DNA from 3 places in the Corynebacterium urealyticum DSM 7109 genome. Region 1 is predicted to be linked to each of the others. Evidence: predicted binding sites of a transcription regulator. Region 1 holds the regulator's gene; each other region holds the start of a gene.
The links. The regulator LexA, encoded in region 1, represses DNA repair genes until DNA is damaged. The targets are predictions, from matches to a motif close to CGAACANNTGTTCG.

Region 2: the regulator LexA is predicted to act here: its motif matches at 2,465-2,478, upstream of CU_RS06135 (SAV_6107 family HEPN domain-containing protein).
Region 3: the regulator LexA is predicted to act here: its motif matches at 1,549-1,562, upstream of CU_RS02065 (error-prone DNA polymerase).

Annotation. Positions count from the first base shown of each region.
Region 1 is NC_010545.1:1,053,570-1,060,272, forward strand. It holds gene hflX (GTPase HflX) at 1-1,191, shown strand, start outside; gene CU_RS04425 (uracil-xanthine permease family protein) at 1,255-2,634, shown strand; gene CU_RS04430 (DeoR/GlpR family DNA-binding transcription regulator) at 2,779-3,579, opposite strand; gene lexA (transcriptional repressor LexA) at 3,613-4,404, opposite strand; gene CU_RS10925 (hypothetical protein) at 4,994-5,149, shown strand; gene nrdR (transcriptional regulator NrdR) at 5,278-5,751, shown strand; gene hrpA (ATP-dependent RNA helicase HrpA) at 5,806-6,703, opposite strand, start outside.
Region 2 is NC_010545.1:1,431,678-1,438,380, forward strand. It holds gene rsmH (16S rRNA (cytosine(1402)-N(4))-methyltransferase RsmH) at 1-216, opposite strand, end outside; gene mraZ (division/cell wall cluster transcriptional repressor MraZ) at 459-890, opposite strand; gene CU_RS06130 (DUF3040 domain-containing protein) at 1,341-1,733, opposite strand; gene CU_RS06135 (SAV_6107 family HEPN domain-containing protein) at 1,963-2,379, opposite strand; gene CU_RS06140 (GNAT family N-acetyltransferase) at 2,540-3,223, shown strand; gene CU_RS06145 (methylenetetrahydrofolate reductase) at 3,262-4,308, opposite strand; gene CU_RS06150 (polyprenyl synthetase family protein) at 4,531-5,715, shown strand; gene crtI (phytoene desaturase family protein) at 5,719-6,703, shown strand, end outside.
Region 3 is NC_010545.1:498,415-505,117, forward strand. It holds gene CU_RS02055 (methionine ABC transporter ATP-binding protein) at 1-373, opposite strand, end outside; gene CU_RS02060 (MetQ/NlpA family ABC transporter substrate-binding protein) at 458-1,327, opposite strand; gene CU_RS02065 (error-prone DNA polymerase) at 1,584-5,057, shown strand; gene CU_RS02070 (CE1 family esterase) at 5,247-6,581, shown strand.

The DNA of each region.
Region 1 (6,703 bases):
AAGCGCGATAAGCCGGACCCGGGCACCTATATCGGCCGCGGCAAAGTCAGCGAGCTCGCGGAGATCATCCAATCCACGGGCGCGGATACCGTGATCTGCGATGGCGAGCTGAGCCCGGGCCAGATGATCGCCCTGGAGAACGCGCTGAACGCGAAGGTCATCGACCGCACCATGCTGATCCTCGATATCTTCGCGCAGCACGCGAAGTCCCGCGAGGGCAAAGCGCAGGTCTCCCTGGCCCAGATGGAGTACCTCATCAACCGGGTTCGCGGCTGGGGTACTTCGCTGTCGCGACAGACCGGTGGCCGGGCTGGCTCCAATGGTGGCGTCGGTCTGCGTGGCCCGGGTGAGACGAAGATCGAGGCCGACCGTCGCCGCCTGCGCGCCGAGATGGCCCGCCTGCGCAAGGAAATCGCGGCGATGAAGACCTCCCGCGATACCAAGCGCCAGCGCCGCGACGCCTCTGCGGTTCCCCAGGTCGCAATCGCCGGGTACACCAACGCAGGAAAGTCCTCGCTGATTAATGCGCTGACTGGCGCGGGTGTGCTCGTCGAGGACGCGCTGTTCGCCACCCTGGACCCCACGACCCGCAGGGCGGAACTCGCCGATGGGCGCAGCGTGATTTTCAGCGACACCGTGGGCTTCGTCCGCCACCTGCCGACGCAGCTGGTCGAAGCCTTCCGCTCCACATTGGAGGAGGTCATGGCCGCGGACGTCGTTCTGCACGTCGTCGACGGCTCCGACCCCTTCCCACTCGAACAGATCCGTTCGGTGAACACGGTGATCAGCGAGATCGTCGCCGAGAGTGGCCAGGACGCCCCGCCAGAGATCATGGTGGTCAACAAGATCGACAAGGCGGATCCGCTGGTCCTCGCCGAGCTGCGCCACAAGCTCAACGACGTGGTGTTCGTCTCCGCGCACACCGGGGAGGGCATCGACGAGCTGGAGACCAGGCTCGAGCTCTTCTTGAACTCACTGGACGAGACGGGAGTGTTCGCGGTCCCGTTCGACCGGGGCGACGTCGTCTCCCGCATTCACGACCTGGGTACCGTCACACAGGAGGAATACGACGCCACCGGCACCGTCCTCACCGCTCGCGTCCCGAAGAAGCTCGCCCGGGAGCTGGACGCCTTCCGCGTGACTGACCGAGAGCATGACGATCTGGACGTCGACGGCGCCGCGACCAGCTAATCCGCCCGTTGCGTGCGGGACGCGGAGCTGACGCACTGAACCCTCCTTAGCTGCAGTATTGTTATGGCCGTGACTAAGGACAATGGGGCGCTAAGCGCGCGAAACAACGCAGCAGGTAGTTCGGAGCCGGGCACGCCGGGGCCAGGAGAGAAGACGGAGCACCGCGGCTCGTTTTTCGGCTGGGATTTGCACGGCAACGGCCGCGACATTGAACCGGGCGGGGTCGTTAAGCCTGAGGAGCGCCTCTCGTGGCCGCGCACCATCGGCGTGGGTATGCAGCACGTCATCGCGATGTTCGGTGCGACCCTCCTGGTGCCGACGATCACGGGATTCCCAGTGAACACCACCCTGCTGTTCTCCGGACTCGGGACGATTCTCTTCCTGTTGGTGACCCGCAACCGACTGCCGTCCTACCTCGGTTCCTCCTTCGCCTTCTTGGCCCCGCTGGCGGCAACCCAGGCGGAGGGCTTCGCGGCACAGCTCGGCGGAATCGTGGCCACTGGTGCGCTGCTGTTCGTGGTCGGTCTCGTGGTTCAGCTCGCCGGTCGGCAGGTGCTGGATGCCGTGATGCCACCGGCCGTGACTGGTGCGATCGTGGCCCTGATTGGGTTGAATCTCGCGCCCACCTCGACGGGCAATGTGCAGGAGCAACCACTGATTGCCGGGGTGACCCTCGTGGGGATTCTCCTGTTCACAGTGATGGGCCGCGGGATGGTGGCCCGACTCGGAATTCTCCTGGGTGTGCTGACGGGTTGGGGTTTTGCCTTCCTTTCGGGCGGTGTCTCGGAGGAGGCGCGGCAGCATGTGGGCGAGGCCGCGTGGATCGGTTTCCCTCATTTCGAAACCCCGGAATTCACGGTGACCGCCGTGACCATCACGCTGCCGGTGGTTGTCGTCCTCATCGCTGAGAACGTTGGCCACGTGAAGGCCGTGTCGACGATGACGAACCGTAACCTCGATGACCTTGCGGGCAAGGCGCTGATGGCCGACGGCATGTCGACGGTCCTAGCTGGATCCGGTGGTGGCTCCGGTACTACGACCTATGCGGAGAATATTGGAGTGATGGCGGCGACGAAGGTGTACTCTTCGGCCGCGTACTGGGTGGCCGCTGCAACGGCGATGGTGCTGGCCTTCATTCCGAAGTTTGGTGCCGCGATCCTCACGATCCCGGTGGGTGTGTTGGGCGGGGCAACGCTCGTGCTCTACGGCATGATCGGCCTGCTCGGGGTGCGCATTTGGATGGATAACGAGGTCTCGCTGACGGACCCGGTGAACCTCACCGCTGCTGCGGTGGCGATGATCGTCGGCATCGGTAACCTGACGCTGAACGTGGGTTCCATCCCGATGGAGGGCATTGCTTGGGGCTCGGTGGGCATCATCCTGGGCTACCCGGTGCTGCGCTACCTCTACGACAACTTCGGCGAGGGGCGCTACATTTCTTAGCGCTATTTCCAGTAAAGGGGGGCTGGGTGGAGGCTCGCCATTGGTAATGTCGGCCGCCTGCGGGAGGGAAAGGGAAACCGGGCTTGAGCGCAGCGAGGGGCAGTGGGAACTGCCGGCCCGGTCGGGGCTCGGCAGCTTCCAGTGCTATCCCTGCTCGTCGACGACCACCGTGTGAATGCCAGTGTCGTTGAGCTGGGCGACGAAGCCCTTGGGGGCGGAGTTATCGGTGATGACCACATCGATCTTCTCGGGCTCAGCAAAACTCACGATGTAGTCGAGCCCGAATTTCGTCGAATCGCACAGCGTCACCACCTTGTCGGAGTAGGCAATCATCGCGCGCTTAATGGCAGCCTCGGCCGCGTCGTGGGTAGACAGCCCGTGAGTGAGGGTAAACGCATCGGTACCGATGAAGGCCACGTCCGCGTGTAGCAGCGCCAATGTCTGTAGTGCAACATCCCCAACCACTGCCTGAGATTGGGCACGGATCTTGCCACCCAGCAGCTGGACTTTGATCCGGGGGTCGGTAGAAAGCAGCAGTGCATTGTGCGGCGAGTTCGTCACGACGGACAGGGAGTAGTTCTTGTCGATACTCTCGGCGTGTTCGACGATTGCCTCGGCAATCATTGCGGTGGTGGTTCCCGAGTCCAGGAAAATGGTTCCGCCGTCGAGGGGGACGAACTGTACTGCAGCTCTGCCGATCGCCTGCTTGGCGAGCGCGGCGGAGTGCTTCCGAGTCTCCAGGGGAACATAGTCGGTCTGGAATTGGCGAGCCGGGACGGCTCCGCCGTGGACCCGGTAGAGCTTGCCCTCGGCGGTGAGCTGGGCCAAGTCCCGTCGGATGGTTTCGGCCGTGACCCCAAACTGGGCCGCGAGCTCGGTGACGGTGACCTTGCCCTGCACGGCGGCAAGCGAGGTGATTTGTCGACGACGCTGAGCTGAAAGCACGCTTAGTTACCCACTTAATCCAAAAAACTTGGGTTAGATTTTGCGCAGAACCGCGGAAACCTTGCCGAGGATCTGAGCTTCATTGCCGGCGATTGGTTCGAAGAGGTCATTGTGGGGGAGCAGCCACACGCCGTCCTCATCATGATGCAGTTCCTTGACCGTGGCCTCCCCGTCGATCATGGCGGCAACGAAGTCGCCCTGATCCGCGGTCGGCTGCGAGCGGACCACGACCCAATCGGAGTCGTAAATGCCTGCGTCGCGCATGGACTCACCCACGACCTGGAGGAGGAAAAGCTCGTCGGAGGTGCCGACCAGCTCGGCAGGGAGCGGGAACTGTGCTTCGATGTTTTGCTCCGCCAGGATCGGATTGCCGGCGGCGATTTGGCCGACGACGGGCACGTACGTGGCCGCGGGGCGGTCGTCGGACACGGGAGCCGGGGTCGGCTTGGGCTGCTTCCGTGGCACAGGAGTCACAAGGCCAGGGTTGGTGTGATCCTCGTATCCACGAACGTCAAAGGCGCGAGGCTTGTTGTCCTCCCGGCGCAGATACCCCTTCTCCTCAAGCTGCTTGAGTTGGTAAGACACCGAGGATGTGGACTGGAGACCAACGGCATCTGCGATTTCGCGAATGCTTGGTGGATAGCCGCGAAGAACCGTGGAGTCCTTGATGACTTCCAGGATCCGGCGCTGGCGAGAGCTCAGGTTGCCCTTTGTCTTCGCATCTGCAGAGCTCTTTTTGGGGCGGCCTGGGCGCCGGCGGGGGGACTCGGGGGAAGTCGTCACAGTGAACTCTCCTAGCGGCCCGGGCGGCAGACAGCTGCGCATGCTGCCCGGCGTGTGATCGAAAAACATGTTCCCGCGCTCGATGTGGTCTCGACCGCGTTTCACCTCACTGTATCACCTGCATGTTCGATATTTGCGATAAAGCACTCGACTTCCTTCGAACGTGCGTGCTATATTTTCAGCATAGCCACCTAGAACACCCGTTCGATAGATGTGAGGCGGCGTAGGGACTATGTCCCCGGCGGATGGTTCACTCCAATCCAACGGCTGGTTACCTGTGATGATTCGGGGGTGATCAGCGCTGATGATCGAAATTCGAACGAGGAAGGAAATCATTATGACTCTCGTTAAGAGCGTTTCGCGCGTCCCTGCGGCTACATCGCGTGCTGGTCGGCGGATCCCTCGTCAAACTGAGCGGGTCTTGTTCGATGGTTCTCAGTCGCTGTCCGGGCGCAAGTTCCGGCAGGGTGGGGGGAATGTACGTTCGAATACCTCCGGGCAGGGGAGGGCCTTCACTCCTAACCTGGTGCAGCAGCGCCGCTTTGCCCACCCAGTTGCAAGTGCTCGCGTTGACCGGCCCGCTACGGCACAGCCTTCCGCGCTTCGCCGCGGAGTGGACATCGCCAGCCGGGTGGCTACCTCTCGCGGCGGGGTCCTGTTGAGCGGGATTGCCCTGGTTCTCAGTCTGGGACTGTCCCCGTTGGTGATGGGCCACGATAGCGAGGAGCCGACTTCTGCCACCGCCGTGGCTGCGTCCGAGGTCGAGTCAGCCGCGGTGGCGGACTAGCAGTCCGCCATTGCGACAGGGCACGCTAGCGCGCTGGACAACGTCGCGCTGCTGGATCACATCGCCGTGGCGCATTTGGAACTCAGCGCCGTGGCGCTTTTTCTGAGCGCTGGGCATAAACTAGTGGCGTGCTGTGCCCAAGTTGTCGCTGTGAAGATTCCCGTGTTGTGGACTCCCGGGTCGTCGAGGGCGGAATCGCTATCCGCCGCCGCCGGGAGTGCCTGCAATGCCTTACCCGGTTCACCACCATGGAACGCTCCGTCCTTCTCGTGACGAAGCGCAATGGGGTGACGGAGGAGTTCAGCCGCGAGAAGGTCATCAAGGGTGTGAAACAAGCCTGCCAGGGACGCGATGTGTCAGACGATGACCTCAAGCTGCTCGCCCACGAGGTTGAGCAGAGCGTCCGGGCGGACTATGGATCCCAGGTCAACGCCCACGATATTGGCCTAGCGATCCTGCCTCCGCTGCGCCGACTCGACGAAGTCGCCTATCTGCGCTTCGCGTCTGTGTATAAGTCCTTCAGTTCTTCTGAGGATTTCGAGGCAGAGATTGCATTGTTGCGCCGGCAGCACCAGGGCAACGCCCCGAGCTCGGGCAGCTAAGAACCCTGCCCATAGCGTTGTCCCCTTCGCTCGCGCCGGCCGTCCGGGCGTGGGCTAGCGGATCTGGCCAGCGGCCTTGCGAACCCGCTGCAGGGACGCGCTGCGGGCAGTGCCCAAGTGTTGGGCAAAAAGAGCCACCATGAGCTCCTCGATTAGCCAACGCAGATCCTTGACCTGGGGTGAGGCCTGTCGGGCGCTGGGCAGTCGCTCCACCGTCTGCTGATAAATCTTCATCGCTTCCGCCAGCTCCTCCGCCAGCTCCGCTTCGCGATCAGGATCTCGCTCCAACAGTGTCAGCCTCTCCTTCATTGCCTCGACATACCGAGGGACGTGCCGAAGGCGCTGGATGCCCCACGTCACCAGGCTATGGTCCGCAGCGTACAACTGCACTTGCTTCTTCATCTCCGCAATCGCAGGGCCATCCCAGTTCTCGAGCTCTGTAGAGATGTCCTGGATCGCCAGTGCTGCAGGGGCAAACGCCACAAGGATCTGTCGCACCAACCCGGGCGCCTGCTGACGCGCCGTCTGGCAGGCCCGTTCACACTCGTCAGGGGTTCTAATCACTGGGCCGATCTTCTCCAAAAGCTGGCGGCACGCCGCGGTACGCGCGTCGTCAACCAACGCTTCAACGCCGCCGTTCGGATAGTTTTCCAGCGCCACACGCTGGCGCAACGGCAGTCCCTTGAGCATCTGACCAGTGGACAGCGGAGTGGCCTCGGCCATCAGCCCCAACACCGTAGAGAACTGCTGTGCCTTTGCAGCCTGCTCGGTGGGGAAAGCCTTGAGCTCGAAACGCGCGCTCCGGTGGCCTGTCTTGCCAGCCGAGAAGCTGACAACCAGCGCGGGGAAAGCGTTCACGGCCTGGCCATCGACGACCGTTTCGATGGACTCGGGAATATCGCCGATGCTGTCGGCAGACCACTCGTCAGCGTGCTGCAGCACGCCGCCCACA
Region 2 (6,703 bases), 380 kb from region 1:
GTTGGGATCGCGATCCAGCCCGATGACGATGGCATTGGGGTAGGCCTCGAGGAATGCTTCGGTGTGGCCTCCGGCCCCCAGGGTGCCGTCCACGATGATGGGCTGAGCTGGGGCGCTGCCTGCGGTCACACCGATGCCGACAAGTTCGACCATGCGCTGCCGCATGACGGGAACGTGGCCTGGGCTGCTTGGATCGTGGGGGGTGTTCGCTGCCACGGTCACGCTCCTCTGGGCTCGTCGGTGGGTTACTTCGGGTGAGCGCCTGCCTGTGGGTCGGGCGCCGTCAAACTGCTTGGGGTTTTTGTCTTGGGTTGATATGAACAGGGCCTTACCTGCGCGGGCGTGGGCTTGATGTTGGGGAAGTGCATCAAACGGTCACGTCTTCCGCTCAGGCAAGGGCCTGCACACATCACGGGGATCGCCGGCGTGATCGTGGCCGGTCGATGTGGCATGGCGGGCTAGAGGAAATTCGCGAAGGCTTCGTCGTCGCCTGCGGCGAAATCTGCCTCGTGGGCTGCGCTGTACTCCTCCCAAGCCTGGGCATCCCAGATCTCGAGGAAGTCCACCGAGCCGATGACGACGCACTCCTTCTTCAGCCCCGCGTATTCGCGGTGTGCTGCGGAGACGGAGATGCGCCCCTGCGAGTCGAGGTCCTGCTCGTCCGCGCTTGCCGCGAGGTTTCGCACGAAAGCGCGAGCTTGCGGGTTGCTACGGCTCGCGGCCGCGGCCTTGCGGGCCCGGAGGAGGAACTCCTCGCGGGGGTAGATCGCGAGGCTGTGATCCTGCCCCTTAACGACCATCAGGCCGTCCTTGAGTTCCTCGCGGAATTTCGCAGGGAGGGTGAGTCGCCCTTTGTCGTCGAGCTTCGGCGTGAAGGTGCCAAAGAACATGTCTTGTGACCCCTTTCGCCGTTTTCTCGTGCAGCCATGCCATGTTTTCGCTGTGAAGTTATCCGTGGCTCTTGCGGTGCGTCCGATCTGGACCCGCGGGCTACCTATGCCCAGGAAGCCCCCTCAATCACCAACATGCCCCACTTTACCCCACCTTGCGCCACCATAACCACCCAGTGGGCGAGTTTAGGCTCGTTTTTTCTGAAGCTAGCGAAACAACCTGCAGATTCACCAGGCAGCAAGGTGGGGAGCGTGAACTTTTCATCAGCGAAGGGCGGTCCGTATACCCCGAAAATTGCGCTCTTCCCGGTGGCTTTCACCCTAAACCCACCATTTTGAGCCCCAATAGACCGACGGTGGGTGAAAGTGGGGATTCGGAAGAAGGCACGAAAAAACCCTCGCCATGTGGCGAGGGCTCTCGGGCTGGGCCCGCTACTTCACCGGCAGAACTTAGCGCTCGAAGCGCTTACGGAACTTATCCTCCATGCGGTCCCCCAAACCGCCCTCCCCCTGCCGGACAGCTCCGCCAGCGGAAACCCGACGAGACTTCGCGCTCTTCGCTGGAGCCGGGGAATCGCCGTTATTCAGCGCGATCATTCCGCCACCCAGCATGACCAGGAAGCCTGCAACGCTCAGGATCACGAACCACAGGGAGACCTGCGCCAGAGCGACACCGCCGACCAGCAGACAGATGCCGAGCATGATCAGCGAGATCGAACGAATATCGAAGCGCACCCCCGACGGCGCCGAGTCATCCCCACCCTGAGCAAAGCGCGGATCCTCCGCGATCAAAGCCCGCTCGATCTCTGCGAGCATCTGCTTTTCCTGTTCCGAGAGAGCCATGACAGTCCTCGTTTCCCTCTACTGATCCTCCGCGTGGCCACAACAACGCAGCACACGACCTGATAACCCACTGTAGCGCGCTTCAGATCTTCATTTACTCCGGCGGAAGATCGCGCCAACGCCGCAGTCTGCTGGAAGCCACCCCGCCGCAGCGAGGCTTCCCCATGTTTTAGTTACTACTCAGTTCCCCACTCTAACCAATGAGCAGGATTAAGTCAGCCCCAAAGCCCTAAGCGGCCTGCAGGCCAAGACCCAGCTCCATTCGCACACGCTCCAGAAGTTCGACAGAATCCGAGTACACCTCCTGAAACGCAGAGTCTGCTACATCGCGCTCGAGGCCGATATCTGCTCGCTCCGCCAGCCTGGCGTGTTGCTCGAAAGAGTCAGCCCAGCCGCCGAGGTCAGGTCGCACCGCCCGGAGACGCAGCCACGCCGAACCGGCTGGAAGCCTGCGACGAGCCGGCCGCTCGGCGTCGATAACAGCACCTGCAGCACGCAGCCCGGCGCGATAGGCGTAGACAACAGCCCGCGGCAGATCCCCCTGGTCATAAGCCTCGTTCGCCAACACGAGTTGCGATTCCGCGCGCATCAAAAATTCCGCCGGATTAGGACGCAGCGTCCCCCTCGTCTTCGACATCACAGCCATCGCCACTCCCACCTTTCGAGAACTTCCGTTTCGTCATTTGCACCCCTGACGTTAAAGCTCGGCGCAGACAACCTCGCTCACCATTCGAACACGTGTTCTAATTATGCTTTAGTGTCGCCCGCTACACCCCCTCGAGCGTGATACGTGGGACGATATCCCTATGAGCCAGCCCATCGCGCAACCCGACCAGGATCACCTCGTCTCCCTCGCACCCATCAGCCGCGCGCTCTTCCTGCGACGCCTCGATGAACTCGTTGCTGTGCACCTCAAGGCCATGGGGTATCCGCCGGAGGCATTTCGACAACGGCGCAGCCTGTGGCTCAGCAACGCTAACCACCCACACTTCACGAGCCTGGTGGCACTCTTGCACTCACCGGCGGAAGATCCGGATCCAGCCAACCCTGCGCAGAAGATCGTGGGTGTCTGCTTTGGATTCCAGGGAAGCCGAGGAACGTGGTGGTACCAGCAGGTCAGCTACGGCCTGCTGGCTGCGAACATGCCGCCGGAGGACGTCACCGAGACCCTGTCGAGCTACACCGAGATTTCGGAGATCCATGTTCTGCCGCGATTTCAGGGCTCCGGCATCGGCACCCAGCTGTTGACGGAAGTCTTGGGCATCCTGCCGACCCGCGACGCGATGCTCTCCACCCCGGAAGTGCCCGGTGAGAACAATCATGCGTGGCACGTCTACCGCAGCTTGGGGTTCACTGATTTGCTGCGGGAGCACCGCTTCCCCGGTGATCCCCGCCCCTTCGGCATTCTTCGCAAGCGCCTGCACAACCCCCAAGTCGGCCCCACCACGGTGCGTGAGCCAGCGGCAGGCAAAGACCGGGCAGCAGACTAGCCCCACTCACCGTTTCGGATCAGCCCCGCCCCCACGAGCTAGCGAACCATATCCTGGCCGTAACCCGGCCCCCACGCCGGCGCCATCCCCAGGTTGTGTAGCACGTCCTGGGTCGCTCGCACGTTATTCATCGTCATGAAGTGCAGGTTCGGCGCACCCTCCGCGATGAGGCGCTCGCTCATCTCGGTGGTGATGTCAATGCCGACCTCGCGGACCGCATCACGGTTGGCAACTTCATCGCCAGCAGCGGCCTTTTCCAGGCGCTCGAGGATCTTCACGGGAACCTCGCCACCTGCCAGTTCCATTTGGCGGCGCACGGAACGGATCGAAGTAATCGGCATGAGTCCCGGAATCACGGGCTTTGCTCCGTGGACGGGGTCGGCGGCGGCGAGCCTATCGCGCAGCCGGAGGTAGTTCTCCACGTCGAAGAACATTTGGGTAATCGAATAATCCGCACCCAGACGCAGCTTATGCAGGGTCACTTGCGTATCCTGCTCCAGATCCTCGGCGCGGTAGTGCCCCTCTGGGAAGCTGGCGATGCCGATATCGAAGTTTTCGCACTCCGGAGTGTTTCGAATCAGCTCGATGAGGTCGGAAGCATAGTTCAGTCCACCAGGCGTGGGCTGCCAGGTCCCGAGTGGGTCACCCGGCGGGTCGCCACGCAGCGCGAGCACGTTCGTCATGCCGCGGCGGGCGTAGTCCTGAAGCATGGCGCGCAGCTCTTCGGCCGAGTGATCCACCAGGGTGAGGTGCATCAGGGTGGTCAGCGGCTTGGCCGCCAGCTGTTGGGCGACCTCCATCGTGCGCTCTCGGGTGGAGCCACCGGCCCCGTAGGTGATGGAGGCGAAGCTCACGCCGAGGTCGTGGAAGGCCTCCGCAGCGTTCCACAGCCGGGTTTGGGCAGCGTCGTCGCGCGGTGGCATGAATTCGACGGAGAACGGAATCTTGCCGGGACTGTAGCCGCGGATGGCTTGGCTCACTGGAACCTGCAGCGTGGGCTGTGGTGGTATGCCCGGCAGCGGTGAGGCCTTCTCGTGGTGATCGTGGGGGTTGGATGCAGACATGAAGGAAATCATAGTAGACATCTCTGTCTAGGTTGCATTCTGGGCTAACAGTCGCGCGCTGTCGGGTTCCCCACCCCCACTCGCTTACCCAAACCCCGCCCCGGTTGCGCCTGTTCGCCGGTGTCTGCAGCGACCTTTAGACTATGAGGCACAAGATCGAACCTTTGAAGCAGGGCTCTGCGTGCGACGTTTACTCGACGTCCACGCCCCGCCCCGCCCACCGCCCCGAAAGGTGTGCTCCCTGTGACCACTCCGTCCTCCCCGCATGGACTGTCGACGATCTCCCAGCCACCCGTCGCGAACCAGCGCTTTAGTTGGGACCTGCGCGCACCACTGAAGGACGTTCCAGCTGCTGTCGACCGCGCCCTGGACGCCTACTTTGACCACAGTGCGGCCGAGTTTTCCGCGATCGCGCCCGAGTTCAACGACGCCATGGCGGTGTTGCGGGGCTTCGTCATGGGTGGCGGAAAGCGCGTCCGACCAACCTTCGCCTGGGCTGGTTTCCGCGCCGGCCTGGAAGGCGGTGGGGCAGATGGCAGCAGCATTCAGGACGTCGACCCGGCGAGCGTGCTGCTGGCGCTCAGCGCCCTCGAATTCGTTCAGGCATGTGCGCTGATCCACGACGACATCATCGACGAGTCCGATACCCGCCGAGGTAACCCCACTACCCACCGAGTGTTCGAAAGCCAGCACCGTGAACGCGGCTGGTTTGGGTCCTCGGAGCACTACGGCATCAGCCAGGCCATTCTGGCGGGTGACCTCGCGTTGAGCTGGGCGGATGACCTGCTTGCCACCGCCGGTCTGAGTCCATCGATTGTCGATCGCGTACGGGGCCCGTGGCGCGCGATGCGTACCGAGGTGCTCGCCGGTCAGCAGCTCGACATCGCGTTGGAGAACAACGGGAGCGAGTCGATCGCGGATGCCATGCAGGTGATCAACTTCAAGACCGCCAGCTACACCGTCGCCCGCCCGCTGCACATCGGAGCGGCCCTGGCAGGCGCTGATGAGCGAACGATCGAGCTGCTCCTGGAGTACGGAACGCTGGTGGGGCAAGCTTTTCAGCTTCGGGACGACCAGCTTGGCGTCTTTGGGGACCCGGCCGTGACCGGCAAACCTAGCGGGGACGACCTACGCACCGGGAAGCGAACGGTGTTGGTGAATACCGCTTTCGCGGAGTGCAGCCCTGAGCAGCTGGCCCGCCTGCGGGGAGATTTCGGCCCGTTGCCCGGCGCGGCGGAACACACTGCGGAGCAGATCGACCGGATGCGCCAGATCATTCAGGACTGCGGGGCAGCGCAGCAGATCGAGGACAAGATCAACGATCTGTCCGAGCGGGCCATCACCCTGGTTGAGGAGTCCTGGTTGGAAGACAGCATCAGCGAGGAGCTCGTCGCCTTCGCACGTTTGTTGAGTGACCGGAGGTTCTAGGGCATGCCGATTTTTAGCGCGATCCCCTCCCCTCGCCAGGTTCTCGCCGCCACGCGCCGGATGGTGGTTCCAACCACCCGCCCAACGACCCGTGACCGGGTTCCTGGGAATGTCGAGTCCGTCATTGTCGTAGGTGCGGGGCTATCCGGTCTGGCGGCCGCGTGCCGGCTACAGGCCGCGGGTAAGCAGGTGACGTTGGTTGAGGCGAACCCCGAGGTCGGGGGCCGCTGCCGGACAGAGCAGCTGCGCAGCGACCACGGCGAGTTCTACGCCGACACCGGGGCAACGGTGCTGACGATGCCGGATCTGGTGGATAACCTTCTGCTGCACCTGGGGGTGGGCGCCGAGGAGGTCGGATGGGCATACCGCAAGCTGCGCCCGGCGTATCACGCGATGTTCGCCAGCGGCCGCGAGCTCGATGTCTACCCGGATGGCGACACGATGGAGCACGAGGTGCGGCGCTTCGCCGCTGGGAAGTACGGTGCTGACAACACGGATATCGACCGGCTTGCCCGGGGATACCGCCAGCATCGCCAGTGGATTGGCAGGATCTTCGACGCTTCATTCGAGTCCTTCATCGGCGCGAATTTCGATTCCGCCCTCGACGCCGTTGCGACCCCTGCCACCGCCAATGACATGGCGGACCTCGTGGAGCTCGGGGCATTCGGCAGCCTGGGAAAGCGCGCCTCCCGCCACCTGGGGGACGAAGAGCTAGCCCGGGTGTTCAGCTTCCAGGCTCTCTACGCTGGCGTCGCCCCAGCGAAGGCCCGGGCGGTCTATGGGGTGATCTCCCACATGGACACGACCATGGGTGTGTTCTACCCGCGCTTCGGCATGGGGGACGTTCCTGAGGCACTGGCCAGGGCCTTCCGCCTGGCCGGCGGAGAGTTGCGCTGCAGCACCCGGGTGGATCGCATCGTCCACGACGGTGCGCGTGCCACGGGGATCCGAACAGCCGACGGCGAGCAGGTGGCCGCGGATGCCGTCA
Region 3 (6,703 bases), 560 kb from region 1:
CCGCCACGGTGCGGGAGGAGAACAGGTTGAACTGCTGGAAGATCATGCCGATATCGGAGCGCAGCTTGCGCATCTCCGGTTCCTTCAGCGGGACGATGTCCTGCCCGTCGAGCAGGATCTCACCGCTGGTCGGCTTGTCCAGCCCGTTGATCTGGCGCACCAGCGTGGACTTGCCCGCGCCGGAGTAGCCGATGATGCCCACGATGGAGCCCGGCTGGATGGTGATGTTCACGTCCTCCAGAGCGGTGACGGACTTGCGTCCCTGCTTGAAGACCTTGTGGACGTTGCGAAATTCGATTCCCGTTCCCGTGCGGGCGCCCCGCTGGGTTGCGGGGGCGGCCGCGTCGGGGGCGGCGGATGTGCCTTGGGCCATTGGGGTGCCTTCCGGTTTAAAAGGCGTGTCTCGGCTGGCGGGCTGGTGGGCCGGCCATGCGAGACACGCCTTTTGGGGTTGGGTTTACTGCTCCTTGAGCTTCTGCTGGGTGGTGTCCAGCACCTTCTGCAGCTCATCGCCGGACATGGTTACGGCGACGGAGGTTCCCTTGGTCTGCTCGTCGATGGCGTCCTGGACCGGCTTGGAGTGCCAGATCTCGACGAGCTTCTTCAGGTCCTCTTCGTCCTTGCGGTCCTTGGTGGTCACGAAGCCGTTGATGTACGGCTGTGCCTCCTCCTTCTCCGGGTCGTCCTGGAAGATGGCGGTCTTCGGGTCGATGTCCGCGCGGTCCAGGAAGGAGTTGTTGACGATGGCCGGGGTGCCGTCGAGCCAGGAGGTAGCGGTCTGGGCTGCGTCGACCGGGGTGACCTTGATCTTGGACTTGTCGGTGTCGATGTCAGCCGGGGTCGGGGTCAGCAGACCCTCCTTCTTCAGGGTGACCAGGCCAGCCTGGACGAGGACGTTGATGGCGCGGCCCTGGTTGGTGGAGTCGTTCGGGATGGCGACCTCGCCAGCCTTCTCGACGTCCTTCAGGTCGGAGTGGTCCTTGTAGTACAGGCCCAGCGGCAGGATCTCGGTGGCGCCGACCGGTGCGAGGTCGGTGTTGTTGCCGTTGTTGTACTCGGCCAGGAACATCATGTGCTGGAAGTTGTTGACGTCGATCTCGCCGTCGGTCAGCGCACGGTTCGGGATGGAGTAGTCGTTGAAGGACTTGATCTCGGTCTTCAGGCCGGCGTTATCCAGCTCCTGCTTGAAGACCTGCCACTGCTTCTGCTCGGAGTCGGTGGTGCCGATGACGATGGTGTCGTCGTCGTTGCCGCCGGAGCAGGCCACGAGGCTGAAGCTGGTGGTCAGGGCGATCGTCGCGGCCAGGGCCTTGCGTCGAAGAGTCATGGTGATCCTCCTAGATCTGGGGGTGTCCGCCGTGTGCCGTCGTTGGCACGGGTGTTTTTTGTTTGGCGGGTCACTGTTTGTTGAAGGCAAATTTAGCACCGTAGGGCAGCATGGACAACTTGGTCTATTTTCTTGTCATTTATGCACGTGGTGTCGTCGATTTCTGCCTTGAGGGAATGGCGGTACAGGGGCGGTAGGCAGGGGCGAATGCTGTGCTATATCGAATAGATGTTCGATTTAAGGTAGGGTTCTTCCCGTGACGTATACGCGCGGATTCAACAACCCCAAGGCCCTCAGCTGGTCGCGGATCGAGCGTATTCTTTCGGGGAAAACCACAGGTGAGAGCGTTGAAGCCCGATCTCGGAACGAGGTACGGCGCGGCGAACAGGGCGGTGGCCGACGTGTCGATTATTCCGGCGAGGTCCAGCGTGGGAAACGGCCTGGTGGGTCCAGCGGGGTGCAGGCCGCGACGGGGCAGCCGAGCAACAGGGCACGCGCAGCCGCAGCGCACGTGGAATTCGCGGAGCTGCGCGCCGCCAGCAGCTATCACTTCCTCCACGGTGCCAGCGAACCCGAGGAACTGGTGGAGCAGGCTATCGCGCTCGGTATCACCGCGCTGGCCTGCCTCGACCGGGATGGCATGTACGGTGCCGCGCGTTTTGCCACCGCCGCCGCAGAGGCAGAGGGCGAGCTCAAGACCGTCTTCGGCGCGGAGCTCAGCATCGACGGGCCACAGGCTCCCGGCCTGGCGGTGCTCTGCCGCGGCCAGGAGGGCTACCGGCGGCTTAGCCGCAGCATCACCGCCGCCCGGATGGCCCACCGGGACAAGGACGCGGTCGAATACCCCAGCTTCGGCGAGCTCGCCGAAGCAGCTGGTGGGCACTGGCTCGTCCTCATCGACGCCGCCCAGCTTTCCATCCCCGGCCGGGCCGCCGAATTACTAGAAGCCTTCGGCACGCAGCACTGCCTCGTGCAACTGCAGCTGAGCATGGACCCGGCCGACGTGGACCACAACGAGGCCCTCCACGCCTTCGCGACCACCCACGGGCTGCGCGAGATCCTCTCCTCGCAGCCCACCTGCGCGACCCCCAGCCAGGCCCGCTTGGCCGGCGCCAAGGCCGCCCTGCGGCGGCGCTGGGACGTCGCCCGCGCCGAACCCGTTACCCACCCCATGGGCGGATCCTGGCTGCGCTCCGGGGCGGAACTGCGACAGCTCGCCGGGGACTGCGCCTGGCTCGCGGAAGCCACCGCAACCAGCGTGGACGTCGCCGAAGAATGCGCCTTCACCCTCAACCTCGTCGCCCCGGAACTACCGCACTTCCCCGTGCCGGAAGGCCACAGCGAGATGTCCTGGCTCCGCGAGCTCGTGGAAAGAAATGGAACCCACCGCTACGGGTGGCGCGGCTCCACCGCAGCGGCGCAGAAGGCCTGGGAGGTCATCGACCGGGAGCTCGGCGTCATCGAAAAACTGGGCTTCCCCGGCTACTTCCTCATCGTCCACGACATCGTCGACCACTGCCACAGCAACAACATCCTCTGCCAGGGGCGCGGCTCGGCGGCGAACTCCGCCGTCTGCTTCGCACTCGGCATTACCTCCGTCGACGCCGTCGCCGCCGGCCTGCTCTTCGAACGCTTCCTCTCCCCGGAGCGCGAGGGGCCACCCGACATCGACCTCGACATCGAATCCGGACGTCGCGAGGAGGTCATCCAGTACGTCTACCGCCGCTACGGGCGGGATAACGCCGCCCAGGTCGCGAACGTCATCACCTACCGGCGCAAGGGGGCGCTGCGCGATGCCGCCCGCGCGCTCGGCTACCCGGCAGGCCAGGTGGATGCCTGGACCCGGGGGGCCGCGGAGGCCCCCGAGCGGGTCCGCCAGCTCGCCGAACAACTGATCGGCCAGGCCCGCCACCTCGGCATCCACTCCGGCGGCATGGTCATCTGCGACCGCCCCATCGCGGACGTCGTGCCCACCGAGTGGGCGCGCATGGAGAACCGCTCCGTGGTGCAGTGGGATAAGGACGACTGCGCGGCCGTCGGGCTGGTGAAATTCGACCTGCTGGGCCTGGGCATGCTCGAGGCCCTGCACCACGCCATCGACCAGGTGGCCACCCACCGTGGCCGCCGTATCGAGCTGTGGCGGCTGGCCCCGACCGAGGAAGCGGTCTACGAGATGCTCAGCCGCGCCGACGCGGTGGGCGTGTTCCAGGTGGAGTCCCGCGCCCAGATGAACACCCTGCCCCGCCTGCGACCCCGGCGCTTCTACGACCTGGTGGTGCAGGTCGCGCTGATCCGCCCCGGCCCCATCCAGGGTGGGTCGGTCCACCCGTTCATCCGGCGGCGCAACGGCCTGGAGCCGGTGACCTTCGACCACCCGTGCCTGGAACCCGCGCTCAGCAAGACCCTCGGCATCCCACTGTTCCAGGAGCAGTTGATGCAGGTCGTGGTGGACGCCGCCGGGTTCACCGCCGCGGAGGCCGATACGTTGCGCCGCGCGATGGGGTCCAAGCGTTCCCCGGAGCGGATGGCGCGGCTCAAGGAGCGCTTCTACGAGGGCCTGGAGCGCACCAACGGCATCACTGGGGAGGTCGCGGACCGGCTGTGGGAGAAGATCACGGCGTTCGCAGCCTATGGCTTCCCGGAGTCCCACTCCCAGTCCTTCGCCGCGCTGGTCTACTACTCCGCCTGGTTTAAGTACCACTATCCGGCGGAATTCTGCGTGGCCTTGTTGCGCGCCCAGCCGATGGGCTTCTACTCGCCGCAGTCGCTGATCGCGGACGCCCGCCGCCACGGGGTGCGGATCCTGCCGGTGTGCGTCAACGCCTCCGGGGCGCAGGCGGATACGGATCTCTCGGCCGGTTCTGCTGCGTCCCCGTCCGTTTCTTCTTCCTCTTCTTTTAAGGACGTCAACCGCGCCCGCGGGGTGCACGGGCTGGGGCGGGGCACCGCAGAGCCCATCGGTGCGATCCGGCTGGGGCTGGCATCCATCGCGGGGATCAGCGAGGAGGCAGCCGAGCGGATCGTCGCCACGCGGGAAGAGCAGGGGGAGTACCGGCAGGTCAGCGACCTCTCCCGGGAGGCCGGGCTCAGCGTGGCGCAGGTGGCGGCCCTAGCGCGGGCTGGCGCCCTGGAGAGCCTCGGGCTCGATCGGCGGCAGGCGGTGTGGGCTGCGGGGCTGGCGGCCACGGAGAGGGAGGGCATGCTGCCGGGGACGTCCGCCCCGTCGGTGCCCGCGCTGCCCGGCATGAGCGCCTTCGAGCTGGCCGCCGCGGATCTCGCGGCCACGTCGGTGACCCCGGACGGCCACCCCGTGGAGCTGCTCCGGGGCCAGCTTTCCCAGTGGCACGACCTGCCGGTGCGCGCCGGGGTGCGCCGCGGACAACGCAGGGGCGGGGCGGCGGTGGTGCCCGCCGTGGACCTGCTGCACGTGCCAGATGGGTCGCGGATCCGGGTGGCCGGCGTGATCACGCACCGGCAGCGCCCTGCGACCGCGGGCGGGGTCGTCTTCCTCGGGGTGGAGGATGAGACCGGCATCGCGAACGTGATGCTCACCCAGGGCCTATGGAAGAAGCAAAGGCAGGTGGCGATGACAGCACGCATCGTGGTGGTTCGTGGGATCGTGCATAACGCGGAGGGGGCGGCCAGTGTTACCGCCGATCTGCTGGAGGCCGTGGAGCCGGAACTGAGTGGCACGACGGCGCTGGGTAGCCCGTCGCGGGACTTCCGCTGAGCTGTGCCACACTCGCCCACTGTGTCGCCCACTGGGCGAGCCCGGCGGGGCCCAGGGTGTTTGCGGCGCGGGTGAAGGTGCACTCGCGGTCGGGAGAGGAGAGCGCAAAGATTGATCAAAACGTGGGGAATAACACTTATGTGATTTACCGATTGACAATCACCGCGCCCACCCTCCAATATCGAGTGAATGACCACCCCTGACCCTCCCGGGCGACCCACCAGCCAGCGGCGCTATATGCTGCGGCGAATCATCGCCCTTGCACTGGCAGCCGTGGCCATTCTGCTCGCGGCCGGGGCCGGGGTGTGGCTGCAGAAAAACACCGGCTGGAGCGTCGATCACCTCACCCGAAAAAGCCGACACAGCCTGGTCAGCGATCGCACCGAGCACGAATCCGCCGTGGCCATCCCGGAGCGCTCGAGCCGGGCGACGGGAACCAGCAACGACCGCACCCCAGGGGCTGGTGACGCCAAGGAAAATCAGCCCGGTGTGGGCGAACCCAACGCTCGCGATAACCGCGGTGGGGAGCCCGGCCAGGGTGCTGCTGTGGACCCCGCCACCAGCACCAACCCCGCACCCGTGCTGCGCAACACCCAGCATTCCGCCCCGCTGCGGGGAGCCCCACGTCCCGGGCACAATGGCCGAATTCAGCTGAAATCGGGAGGGCTTGACCGGCAGGCAGTGCTGCACGTGCCCGCCGACGCCCTGCCCCGCCAGTCCCAGGCCACCCGGCCCAAGCCACTGATTCTCGCCTTCCACGGTTATGGGCAGTCCGGCGCATCCATGGCCCGCTTCGGCGACCTCGCCAGGGATGGCGCCATCGTCGCCTACCCCGACGGTGTCGACAAAGCCTGGTCGGGGGCGCCTTATGCCACGGCCACCGGGAAGCAAGACCTGGCCCTGGTCCGGGACCTCATCAACCGCATCGCCGCCACCTACCAGGTCGACGACCTGCGCATCTATGCCGCGGGAATGAGCAATGGCGGCGGCTTCGTCGCCAAGCTCGCCTGCGAGATGCCCCAGGAATTCGCCGCCTTCGCCTCGGTGGCAGGGGCCTATTACAAGGGCACCTGGCAGGGCTGCGCAACACGGGCACAGCGTGGCAAGGAACACCCACAGTTCCGCGGCAGCAGGGCGACGTCCTTCCTCGAAATCCACGGGGAGAACGACGGCCGCATCCATTACGAGGGAGGCACCCGCTACGGCACCCCTTACCTCGGGGCGATGAGCTTCACCTCTGCCTACGCCCATCGCGCCTCCTGTTTCGGGGCGCCTGCGGTCCGCAACGTCACCCCCGTCGTACGTCGCTACCAGTGGCGCGACTGCGCAGCGGACAAGGACGTCATGCACATTGCGGTGAAGGGGATGGGGCACACCTGGCCCGGCGAGGGCGAAGCCGCCCGGCCCGGCGAGTCCGGGATCGCCGGCGGGCGTAACGACGGTGGCCAGCAGAAGGCGAACCCCACCCGCGCGGTCAATGCCGGGGCGGAGATCTTGAGTTTCTTCACCCGGCACCGGAAATAGGGCTGTCCAGGGCTGCTGCTAGGGTTAGACCCGACCAACGCGGGAGTCCGGGAGAAAGTCCGGGCTGAGAGGGCGCCAGCACCGTGGTGCCGACCGTTACACCTGATCCGGATCATGCCGGC